Regions from separate parts of the Lysinibacillus sp. GW821-FHT14F06 genome, predicted to be linked through region 2. Evidence: a T-box and tRNA genes for the amino acid it is inferred to sense, from the RefSeq annotation. Region 2 holds a T-box; the other regions hold tRNA genes.
The links. The T-box of region 2 lies ahead of serS (serine--tRNA ligase). A T-box ahead of a tRNA ligase gene usually reads a tRNA of that ligase, here a tRNA-Ser.

Region 1: it encodes a tRNA-Ser, which carries the amino acid that the T-box ahead of serS (serine--tRNA ligase) is inferred to sense. The anticodon was not compared.
Region 3: it encodes a tRNA-Ser, which carries the amino acid that the T-box ahead of serS (serine--tRNA ligase) is inferred to sense. The anticodon was not compared.

What each region holds. Positions count from the first base shown of each region.
Region 1 covers NZ_JBXAPF010000032.1:29,282-33,560, forward strand. Annotated here, with positions in the region: gene AC1RNS_RS21255 (RNA-directed DNA polymerase) at 1-625, shown strand, start outside; gene AC1RNS_RS21260 (protein kinase family protein) at 892-2,052, shown strand; tRNA gene AC1RNS_RS21265 (tRNA-Ser) at 2,193-2,283, shown strand; gene AC1RNS_RS21270 (hypothetical protein) at 2,804-3,013, opposite strand; partial or broken gene AC1RNS_RS21275 (IS3 family transposase) at 2,968-3,543, shown strand; gene AC1RNS_RS21280 (hypothetical protein) at 3,608-4,279, opposite strand, start outside.
Region 2 covers NZ_JBXAPF010000036.1:39,772-44,050, forward strand. Annotated here, with positions in the region: gene AC1RNS_RS22485 (LysR family transcriptional regulator) at 205-1,083, shown strand; gene serS (serine--tRNA ligase) at 1,471-2,751, opposite strand; T-box leader at 2,826-3,042, opposite strand; gene pdxT (pyridoxal 5'-phosphate synthase glutaminase subunit PdxT) at 3,092-3,655, opposite strand; gene pdxS (pyridoxal 5'-phosphate synthase lyase subunit PdxS) at 3,657-4,279, opposite strand, start outside.
Region 3 covers NZ_JBXAPF010000015.1:9,043-13,321, forward strand. Annotated here, with positions in the region: gene AC1RNS_RS14305 (LysR family transcriptional regulator) at 1-81, shown strand, start outside; gene AC1RNS_RS14310 (LysR family transcriptional regulator) at 105-1,025, opposite strand; gene AC1RNS_RS14315 (coenzyme F420-0:L-glutamate ligase) at 1,152-2,342, shown strand; tRNA gene AC1RNS_RS14320 (tRNA-Ser) at 2,397-2,464, opposite strand; gene AC1RNS_RS14325 (RNA ligase family protein) at 2,555-3,190, opposite strand; gene AC1RNS_RS14330 (AAA family ATPase) at 3,215-4,171, opposite strand.

The DNA.
Region 1 (4,279 bases), on a different contig from region 2:
TTATGATATTTTACCAGATGAACTACAGCAACAAATAGATAGCCTAAATCTTATAGCAATTCTACAAGAACAAATCGATTCTGAGAGTGCAGATGCTAAAATAGTTGGATTTGTTTTGAGAAGAATGGCTCAATTAAATAATACTGAAGCGTTAGATTTAGTTTTAGATAATATAGATAAACTATATACGGCGTTCCAACATATATTTGTGTACATTAATCAACTAGACTTAAGCATTTATCAGAAGGAAAGAATAAGTGGAAAATTAATAAGTATATTAGAAGATTCTATTGTAGGTCATTTAGAATTTCATAGAATGTGGCTATTCAAAACTTTTAGCAACGGAACAGGCTGGAATATTGATAATCTAGCTACATACTACAATGATTATTATGATGATTTTTTAAGAAGAAAAATAATATTAGCTTTAGGTAATGCAAATCAACAATCGTGGTTTAAGACAAGGAAGAGAAATATTATGCAGTTCCCTAATTGGCAAAGAAGGGCATTTTTGGTGTCCGCTAATTGTCTTCCTGGCGATGAAGCAAGTCACTGGTACCGTTCGATTTTACCTAGATTGGATGTTTTAGAGGTGGCAGTTGTAAAATGGGCAGAGAGTAGATAAATAAAGTGGAAATTATAATATTTAGGTAGGAATTGAGCCACCAAATTAAAGAAGCCTAATTGTAACTTGCTCAGTTTTACAAAACACAATACTCTATTCTTATCAACAAAAGCAGTTGTAGCAAAAGTATATAAGAGAGTCTAATATTAGGCTCTCTTTGTATTTTGAATTAATTAAATGATTTGTCTGAATCTGATTTGCGAATCATTAGATTATTCAAATTAACATCTATAATATTATAATTATAATGTAAAGGTGTGCATAAAATGGATATAAACAACTATATTACATCTCAATATAAAGAAATAGAGGAATATGTGGATTTAGAGTTTGCTGATTTATATACAAATATTGGAAATGAAAAATTAAAAAATATCTTTGTAACTTTACATGGAAATTTAATTAATCTATTTAAAACCATGAATCAAAGATTACCTACTAATGAACATACAGCTCATTTTTGGGCAGAACCCAGTAGAGATTTAATAAAAATGATTAATATAGCTACAAGACTTAAAAGGGCATTAAAAAATTCAATTTATACTTTTTCAATTGATGAATATTATGAAAGTGTAATAAATAAATGCTCAGAGTTTTTATCTTCTAGTGGGGGAAACTCAATTCCAGAAAATATGGATATGATTGATTTATATTATGAAATCCCAATTTTCAAAATGAATACTTCCATAGAAATAGAAGCACCTAATCAAATTAGTATAGAAAACTTAAAAATGATAGGAGAAGGCTCTTACGCTAATGTATATAGGTACAAAGATAAATATTATAATAAAAGCTTCATTGTTAAAAGAGCAAAAAAAGACTTAAAGCATAAAGAATTAATTAGATTTAAAAATGAATTTACAGAGATGCAAAAAATGCGTTCTCCTTATATTGTTGAAGTTTATAGGTATAACAACGATAATAACGAATACATTATGGAATGTATGGATTGTACATTGTATGAATACATATTAAAAAATAACGCAACTCTTTCTACGATACAAAGGAAAAACATATGTTTTCAAGTATTGAAAGCTTTCAAATATATCCATTCAAAAGGTTACCTGCATAGAGATATTAGTCCTAATAATGTACTTATAATGATATATGATGATATAGTTGTAGCTAAAATATCTGATTTTGGTCTTGTCAAAATTCCAGAGCTAGAATTAACTTCATTAAATTCAGATATTAAAGGCTCTTTTAATGATTCATCTTTACATATTGATGGTTTTAAAAATTATAATATTCTTCATGAAACATATGCCTTAACTAGGTTAATTCTTTTCATTATGACAGGAAAAGTGAATTTAGAACATATAACTAATGGAAAATTATATGAGTATAAAATTAAAGGGTTAAATCCAGACAAAAATAAAAGATTCGCAAATGTAGAAGAAATGAATAGATTTATAAGTGATTTTTAAATTGATTTAATCAGATGAATTTGTGAGACAAATAGGACTGTTTTTACTTTTAATCATTTTTAATTGATGTTATTTTATATATAAAGATACTTTCGGTCTAAAAACGTAATTTGACCGAATCCCATGTATAGTTTAAGAGTGTCTCAATGGCTTGGTATTACTAGGATTGTAAAGAGTGATGTTAGTGGTAAGCTAAGCCGTCGGTCGGGGGTTCGAATCCCTCCTGGGACGCTAACCTAAGCCTTACAGCCACAACGGTTGTAAGGCATTTTATTTTTATGCATAACTACGAATAGCTGAAAAATCTGCCCAAAGTTTGTCCAAATCAATCTTTTTTGATAAAAAGCTTATTGAAGTGATTACTAGCTCTTTGATCAGTTTCTTCTAATAAATGTCCATAAGTATTCATTGTTGTGGTAATATTTGAATGTCCTAATCTTGACTGAATAACTTTTGGGTGTTCGCCAGCATGAATTAATAAAATGCTGAAGTGTGACATAGATCATGGAAACGTATTCTAGGTAAATCAGGATTCCTTTTTGTAAAACTGTCCCACCATTGACTTATTGAATCAGGGCGATACGGTTTACCAAATTCATTTGAGAAAATGAAAAAATGTTCCTTCCATTCTCGTTCATCGCCAGCCTCTTCTAGTTGATATTTTTTAACTGCAGCAAGCGTAACTTGATCATTCATTATATTTGATGGAATAGTTACTACACGTTTTCTTTTACCTTTTGTCTAGTCTCTTTTACAATAATTCCATCACAGTTAAATTAACTAAAGCTTGTTCTATTAAAAGAGTATTTTTTTCAGTGTTCAAGTGTTTTTCTTCTATAGCTACTAATTCACCTTGGCACGCGGCACTCACTACAGCAAGTTCGACCAATAATCTTTTTTCGGCAGTTTCGCGATAATCCATATCGACGAATTGCCAAAGCAACAAAGGAACATCGAACATTATCGAACCTGCTAAACCGTCAATTTAAGCAAAGGGTAGCTGGGAAAGTATTATTAACAGACATCACCTATCTTTGAGTTACGGAAAGGTAAACGCACCTACTTGTCTACAATTAAAGATGGGAAACCAATGAAATTTTGGCTTATGAAGTATCTGATAAAATAACGTTAGATATTGCCCTGAATACTTTAAAGAAATTAAAGAAGAATGGAATAAAACTAAATGAGGGTGCCTTCATCCACTCAGACCAAGGCTTCCACTACACCAATCCCCAATTCCAAAAGCTTGTGAAGAAAATGGGAATAAGTCAGTCAATGTCCTGTCGTGGGAACTGTTGGGATAACGCTCCTCAAGAATCATTCTTTGGGCATTTTAAAGATGAAACAGATTTAAGATCATGTGAAACACTAGAAGATGTAAAAGGGGAAATTAAAAGTTATATGACTTATTACAATCACTATCGAGGTCAGTGGAACCTAAAGAAGATGACGCCTGCGCAATACAGACATCATCTTCTTCAAGTTACCTAGAGTCTTTTTTAAAATGTCCTTTACAAAGGGTACACTTTAGTTTGGGATTATCTATTGCAGTTTGTTATTTCCCTTCGAAATACTGGACTAAAGAATTTTTAAATGCGTCAAGTTTTTTCAATAATAAACTGTATGCTTCACGCTCTTTGATTGCTTCTTCAATATCCTTGCTATTTTTTTCGCGATATTTATTAAAAGCGTCAATATCGAGTATTTCAGCATTATCAGAATTTAACGTACCGTCTTTTAACTTTTCCTCGTATAACTTCATCATTCGAGAAATGCCCTCATCAGAAATATGAACCTCCCCACTTGTTATGCCTAAACCCCTGATAAGAAACATTGCCATATCAGCTCTTGCATTCTTTTCCTTAAAATAATTTTGGGCCTCTTCATTTACGGCTTTAGCACGAAATTCATCAACCAAATCTAAAACACTGTTCTGAAAAATCTGGTTGGTGTTTTTATCGTCTGCCTGTCCGTCAAATATGCCTTTTTCTTTATATTGTTCAATTTTTGTCAAAAACTCGCCTAATAATTCGTTATCAGAATTGCTATCGGAATTATTTTTTAAGCTTAACTTTAATCGAGCTAGGTCATTCGAAAAATCTTTTAATGTATCGTTAGACACGTTCGGACTAAAAGGTGAACGGCTAAAAATAACTGCGGCGCTATTTTTCCCGCTTGCATTTGTGCTAATAGAGCCTTTATTGCCTTTGTTAAACATGCCGATATT
Region 2 (4,279 bases):
TTATAAAAGAACGTTATGGACTTTAGCATATGAAATCCTTGCCACCTCTAGAAAAATTGTATTTTCTCTCAAAATATAAAGTGAAGAAACATATTAAATATGAAAAACGTTATATTCTAAAAAATCTGAAAATATGTTATTATACATAATAAATATACTTATTCGACAAAATACTGCATTTTAAGTATAAAGGTGGGAAAATTCATGGATCTAAGGCAATTAAATTACTTCATAACAATTGTCGAGGAAGGACAAATTACGAAAGCCGCAAAAAAACTACATATGGCACAGCCTCCACTTAGCCAGCAGTTAAAAATGATGGAAGAAGAATTGAATTGTAAACTACTAGATCGAAATGGTAGGACACTTGATATGACGGGTCCCGGGAAAGTGTTATATGAAAAAGGGAAAACTTTATTATCCAATTTCGAGGATACTATTTCTGAAATAAAGGAAGTAGGAGAAGGCTTAAAAGGTGTTTTATCTATAGGCGCAGATCAAACTTGTTTATCCTATATACCTGAAAAAATCAAGATTATGCTCGACCGATACCCCGATTTATGCTTTAAAATTATCGAAGGCGATACATTATTCTTAACAGAGAGCCTTTTAAGTAAAGAAATTGACGTAGCTATTTTACAGCAGCCCATTGAAGATGAAAAATTTTTTTCATTAGGCTTGGATGTTGAGGGATTTGTACTTGCTACACCATCGCAGTGGAATTTACAGAGCCCGATTCAGATGGGAGAATTAAAGAATATACCATTTCTTTCTTTTTATCGTCATCATAATTGTAATACACTTCGTATTATTTTAGATGAATTTAAAACTCATGGGTTTGAACCAAAAATTATTTGTGAGTGTACTAATATTGCCATGGTCTCTTCCTTGATTAGAAAAGGAGTAGGTGTGACCATTTTGCCAAGAACAAGTCTAGATAAGTTTTCTATTGATGGCATTAAAATTATTGAATTCGCTAATTGTAACATCCAATCTAAAGCGACGATAGTTTGGCCAAAGGAACGGTATTTAGCCAAATATGCACTTAATTTTTTAGAGTTGTTTACTGAAAATGGAAATTAAATAAATATACCTATATAAAAAAAGCGTACTTCTAGGAAGGTAATTTTAGCTTTCCTCGTAGAAAAAACTAATCAAAGCCCCATAGAATGGACAGTTTAATTTCATTTGGGTAATAAATCCATTTTATCTCATTCTTTTATTGAAGGTATTATTTACTCAATTTCTAATGAACATAGCCATCTCTGTAAAGCACCACGTTCGTCTCCATTAATAAGATTTACAAAGAAAAGCTACCATCGAGAAATAAATCTCCAACGGTAGCTTATTTTTTATCTTCATTGATCTCACCACCTGTAGAGGTGGTGAGATCAATGCGGTTTTGGTACCTTTTCAGTGCGAAATTGATTTACTTCTTTAATTCTCTGCACTTGTCACTTCGACCCAGAACTATTTTGGAGCAATAATATCTTTCCCGCCCATATAAGATCTTAGTACCTCAGGAATTACTACGCTTCCATCAGCTTGCTGATAGTTTTCTAGGATGGCCGCTACTGTACGTCCAATAGCAAGTCCTGAGCCGTTTAATGTGTGTACATACTCCGGTTTTGCATTTGCTTCACGACGGAAGCGAATATTTGCTCGACGTGCTTGGAAATCCTCGAAATTAGAGCAAGAAGAGATTTCACGATACATGTTTTGTGCTGGAATCCAAACCTCTAAATCATATTTTTTTGCTGCCGTAAAGCCTAAATCAGCCGTACACATTTTTAGTTTACGGTAAGGTAAGCCTAATAGTTGTAGTACCCTTTCAGCATGACCAGTTAATAGCTCTAGCTGTTCGTATGATTCCTCTGGTTTTACAAAGCGCACTAATTCTACTTTGTTAAATTGGTGCTGGCGAATTAAACCACGTGTATCACGTCCCGCAGAGCCTGCCTCTGAACGGAAACATGCACTATATGCAGCAAAGCCCTGTGGTAATGCTTCTACAGATAATATTTCATCACGATAGAAGTTTGTTACAGGTACCTCTGCCGTTGGAATCATGAAATAATCTGTTTCCTCTAATTTAAATACATCTTCTTCAAACTTAGGAAGCTGTCCAGTACCAGTTAAACTATCACGATTAACAATTACAGGTGGCAGCATTTCTTCATAACCATGCTCTTCTGCATGTAAATCCATCATAAATGTCATTAATGCACGTTCTAAACGAGCACCCAGCCCTCGATAGAATAAGAATCTGCTACCTGTCACTTTTGCTCCACGCTCAAAGTCTACAATTTTTAAATCGGTTGCAATATCCCAGTGTGGTTTAATATCAAAATCAAATGTCGGTACCTCACCCCAAGTATATTCCACAACGTTGTCATCCTCTGTTGTGCCTACTGGTACGGATTCATGCGGGATGTTTGGTAAACGCATCATCATATCTTTAAAACGGTCTTCTACATCATTTAATTGGACATCTAGCTCCTTAATTTCATCGCCAACCTGACGCATACGAGCGATTACTTCATCCGCATTTTCTTTATTACGCTTCATCACAGAAATTTGTTCAGATACTTTATTACGCTCAGCTTTAAGCTCTTCCGTTTTTGCAATTAATACACGACGCTTGGCATCTAATTCTTCAAAATCGTCTAAGTTTCCTAAATCCTCATTACGTGTTAATAGCATTTCTTTAACTTCAGCGAAATTATCGCGCACGCGTTTAATATCTAACATCGTTCATACCTCCAGTAGATTCCAAATGATGGGGAATAGTAGGTCAGGAGAACACAAAAAAGCCCTCATCCCATAAAAGGGACGAGAGCTACCCGCGTTGCCACCCTAATTGACTAGACATCATGCCTAATCCACTTATTTCATAACGGCATTTCAGCCGGCGACAGCCTACTTCATTCACTTCGACTGCGCAACTCCAGGACGGATTCACAAGTGTTTTTATCAGCTTCCACCAACCGCTGACTCTCTAAAAAAAACGTGCCTGTTACTACTTCCCATCATCGTGTTCAGTTATTTAAATTTTATCCATACTGTACTATACGAAACAAGATTTTGCAAGTCATACCATAGACGATACAAAATATTTGAGAATACGTGTATCAGTTGTTAATTCAGGATGAAACGAACAGCCTAAAAAATGACCATCCTGTGCTAAAACAATCTTCCCTTCATGCTCTGCTAGAATTTCAACACCTTCGCCAACTGAAACAATATGAGGTGCGCGTATAAAAACAGTAGGGATTGCATTACCTATTTTAGGTATATTGAGGTCTACTTCGAAGCTATCTACCTGTCGTCCATAAGAATTTCTTGCTACTGCTAAATTCATAACCGCTAAATGTGGCTCATAGTCCACTACTTCATTTGCCAATAAAATTAAGCCTGCACATGTTCCAAACATCGGCAATCCAGTCTTTGCGAGTGTGCGAATTGGCTCCAACAGCTCATATCGATTCAGCAATTTTCGCATTGTTGTACTCTCCCCACCAGGTAGCACAAGTCCATCTAGTTGCTGTAAGTCATTGTGCCGTTTTACCAAGACAACCTCACAGTCTAGTGACTCTAACATTTGCATGTGCTCCCGTACCGCTCCCTGCAATGCTAATACACCAATTCGTTTCATTTTACCAGCCTCGCTCTTGCATGCGCTCATTTTGACTGAGCTGGGCAATATCAATGCCTTTCATTGGAACCCCTAGCTCTTTTGATATTTCTGCTAGAAGCTTATAATCCTTATAATGTGTAGTAGCCTCTACAATTGCCTTTGCAAACTTCTCTGGATTTTCTGATTTAAAAATACCAGAACCAACGAACACACCGTCAGCACCAAGCTCCATCATTAAGGCAGCATCAGCAGGCGTAGCGACACCACCAGCTGCAAAATTCACCACTGGTAAACGCCCATTTCGTTTAATTTCTCTTAATAATTCAAATGGGGCTCCAAGCAATTTAGCCTCTGTCATTAGCTCATCCTCTGTCATACCAACTACCTTACGAACTTGCGCATTCACTTTACGAATATGACGTACAGCCTCTACAATATTCCCTGTTCCTGGTTCACCCTTTGTTCGCAGCATTGAAGCTCCCTCACCAATGCGTCGAGCAGCTTCTCCTAAATCGCGGCAACCACAAACAAATGGTACAGTGTAATCACTTTTTAATAAATGAAACTCTTCATCTGCAGGTGTTAATACTTCACTTTCATCAATATAATCAACACCCATTGCCTCTAAGATTCTTGCTTCGA
Region 3 (4,279 bases), on a different contig from region 2:
TTTTCATATCTATACTCTCCCACGATGAAAAATAAGCGTAATGCTGACACGCTTATTGAAGCTCTACTCAAAAAAGCTTAGCATGCTATTACTAGTCGCTAAGCTTACTTAATATTTCTCGGATTTAAACGTTTACGCTCCTGCTTTTGCTCTATAATATCTACAAATTTTGCAGCCGCCCGTGAAAGTGGAACACTCTTTAAATAACACATGCCTATACTACGGGCTGGTATTTGTTCAGTTAATGTTAACTCATATAAAAGTCCTCGTTGCAAATAATCCTTAGAAAATTCTTTCGTTACACAAGCAATGCCTAAATTACTACGTGCGAATTCCAGCACAAGATCATGCGACCCTAGCTCAAACTCAGGTTCGATATGTATTCCTCTTGCAAATAAATAATCTTCTACATATTTTCTGGAATTTGATTTTTGCTCTAAAAAAACAAGGGGAAATTTTAAAAGATCTTCAAAGCTTAATTTTTTTGACGTTAATGTTCGGTATTTTTCACCACATACAAAAACATCTTGAACCTCAGTACATACGGTTAACTGTAATGTCGCATCTTCTATCGGAAAATTACAAAGTCCTATATCCACCTCACCAGACTTAATAAAATTACAAATTTCCGATGTCGTCCCATTTAACATTTGCAATTTTATGTTCGGATACATGGTATGAAATGCCTCTAGATATGGCATTAAAAAAAAGCGGGAAATCGTATCTCCTACACCAATTTTTAGTTGACCAGTTGTTAAATTTTTAAATTCCAGTAGCTTTTCCTCACCAGCATCTAAAAGACCTAACGCTGAATTCGTATACTCGTATAAAAGACTACCTTCAGTTGTTAGTGTTACCCCCTTAGGTGTGCGATTAAAGAGACGTGTACCAAGTTCCTTTTCTAATTGCATCATGGCTTGGCTAACAGCTGGCTGTGTCATATATAAATCCCTAGCAGCCCTTGAAAAGCTATTATTTTTAGCAACAACACTAAAAACACGGTATAAATCTAACTTCCCTATCATATAAGCACTCCTTATAGCTATTATACGAACTATTAATTTTACTTATATCATTAAAGGAGCGTATAGTAAAATTATATTGATTTTTATTCACATAAAACATTTACCTGTTAATGAGGAGAGATTATTTTGGAACGTGTAGTTGGTACAGTTGTAAGAGGTCTTCGTGGTCCAATTATTAACGAAGGCGATGATATTGAACAAATCGTTGTTGATACGGTATTAAATGCCGCACAGATTGAAGGCTATTCAATTGAAGATCGAGACATTGTCACAGTAACAGAATCTGTCGTAGCACGTGCACAAGGTAACTATGCATCAATCGACGACATCGCAGCTGACGTAGCTGCCAAATTTGGTGATGATACTGTTGGTGTTATTTTCCCTATTCTTAGCCGTAACCGTTTCGCAAACTGCTTACGTGGTATTGCTAAAGGCGTTAAAAAAGTTGTTCTTATGTTAAGTTATCCATCTGATGAGGTTGGTAATCACCTAGTTGATATAGACGAGCTAGATGTAAAAGGAATTAACCCTTGGACAGATACATTAAATGAAGTTGAATTCCGTGAGCATTTCGGCTATAAAAAACACACATTTACAGGTGTAGATTATATTGAATATTATAAGGAATTAATCGAAGCTGAAGGCGCTTCTTGTGAGGTTATCTTTTCAAATAATCCAAAAACAATTTTGGACTATACGAAGAGTGTTTTAACTTGTGATATTCATACACGCCTACGCACAAAACGTATTCTAACAGTGAATGGGGCTGAAAAAGTATACAGCCTTGATAATATCTTATCAGCATCTATGAACGGTTCAGGCTTCAATGAGGAATACGGTTTACTTGGCTCAAACAAAGCAACAGAAGATAGTGTGAAATTATTCCCGCATACTTGCCAGCCAATTGTTGACGGTATCCAAGCAAAAATCAAAGAGGCTACTGGTAAAACAGTTGAAGTCATGATTTATGGTGATGGTGCATTCAAAGATCCTGTAGGTAAAATTTGGGAATTAGCTGACCCTGTTGTTTCACCAGCCTATACTGCTGGATTAGATGGAACACCAAATGAAGTTAAACTAAAATACCTAGCAGATAATGATTTTGCTGATCTTCGCGGTGATGAATTAAAAGCAGCGATTTCTGACTATATCCAAAATAAAGATGAAGATTTAACTGGTCAAATGGCAGCTCAAGGAACAACACCTCGTCGCTTAACAGACCTAATTGGTTCTCTATCTGACTTAACATCAGGTTCGGGTGACAAAGGAACACCAATGATTTATATTCAAGGCTATTTCGATAATTACACTAAATAATACAAAAATGAACTCTCGTTACTAAAGAGAGTTCATTTTTTATTTACATTTAAGTGAGGATGACAGGAATTGAACCTGTAAACCCTTTTCTATAGGGATATGCAGCCCTTGCACACTTCCTCATAATATATAATTTTTGATTGATAGATTGATGTAGTATTACATTTTTCTCAGTCCTTTTTTAATAATTAGAAATCACAGTTAAATCAGGTTTATTTTAAACGATTAGGAATGACTTCTTCTTGTAACCAATGCTCACTTGTTTGAACATGATGCAATCTGACAAATTTCCCTAAATTATATTGGAAATCATCATAATGAAATGATCCCGCATTTCTAATGACATAACCTTCTTGTTCACCATCAAAAAATGATTTACCAGTAAATGTACGTTTTATTTTTTCTTCATCGAAAATCCCTCGATATAAAACAGGTGCGGTTTCAATACCTAACTCAGCGGCAAAGGCAACTGTCTCATCCCAGCTCAAACAAATATTCTCTTCATTCCAAATACTAAATAAATAAAAGTAGCTTGTTAACGCTTGATAATAAATGGAATGCTTGGCGTAAACATTTTCTCCACATAGACGCCAATCTTTTGGAATCCGATATGCAAAACTCGCGTGAAATGTTTTTACCCAATGTCTAGAAGGATGATTGGCTGAATCGATGCTTCTGGCATGCATATAGTCTTTGTAAAGTGTAGTGCCTTCTCCATCTAATTTTTCAGTGACAACCACTTCTTTTCCTATAAAATGATTCACGTTTTTAGCAACCTTATCATCATGGGTATAGCTTCTACTCCAAGGTAAATGAAAGCTTCTTGGATATTTCTTTAATTTCGTCATATCTCCACTTCTTTTCTCTATTGTTTATTTGGCAAATTGATCTGCCTCACGGAAAAAGTAAAGCCTTGTTAATAAATCGCCATCTAATAAATGATAAATTTGGCTTCCACCTCTATCGCCCCCATACTGTATTAACATATGGAACTGCACTAAATGTACAACCTTTAAAACGAAATCCTCTTCAAAGCCCAACTCTAATAAAAAATGACAAACCATTTGAGCCGATACATTTTCATGGCCAAAATAGCCATACCGTTGTTGCAGTGGTTTAAATTTTTTACAAAATGGCTTCCCAACATCATGGAATAATCCTGCTATTTGTAATGCCAGCTTATCACTTTCCAAATAGTATTCATTGATATAGGCAAACACAAAATAAGTATGCTGACATAGTAGAAATTGATGATGTGGATTTTCTTGATTAAAATGATAAATTTCTTTAAATAGTGGGACTGATCGAAGTGTTTGAAAAAGCTTTTCATAAGTGGGTTGGCTTTGAATAAGTGAAATAAATTGTTGTCGAGAAATGTCATATGGACTTGATTCATGTACAATATGCACTACATCGAATCCTTCTCCTACTGTTGGGAATTCTAAATGCTTTCTCATTTTTTCCATCACCATCAATGGTACTTGCCGCTTCCGTTGTTGGTTTCTTGCTACACAACTTGAATAGGGTGTATCAAAGTAATAGCATTCCTTCTTAATCGTGCTTGGTAATTTACGAAGTGCAAACATCCTGCGTTCTCTTTCAATATTTGTGGCATCTACTATGACAGAAAAACCTTTTGCCACTAAGTCATTAAGACGCTCATATAATGTGCGAAAGACCACACGTGATTTCTGCTTAGTTGCGTCACCAAACAGCTCCTGCCGTATAGCATCACTTGAAAGAACAATCGCTTCTTCCCTTTTCGCTAGCTGTTTCACAAATGTACTTTTTCCACTCCCAGGCAACCCCACTGTAAAGATCACCTTCATCCTTTTCACCTCCCTTCAAGTTTCTATATCGTGTTTCGTGTCATATTCTTTAGGTATGGACACCAATTTTAATAATTATTTATTGTAATCAGTCATATTGGGTGGAGG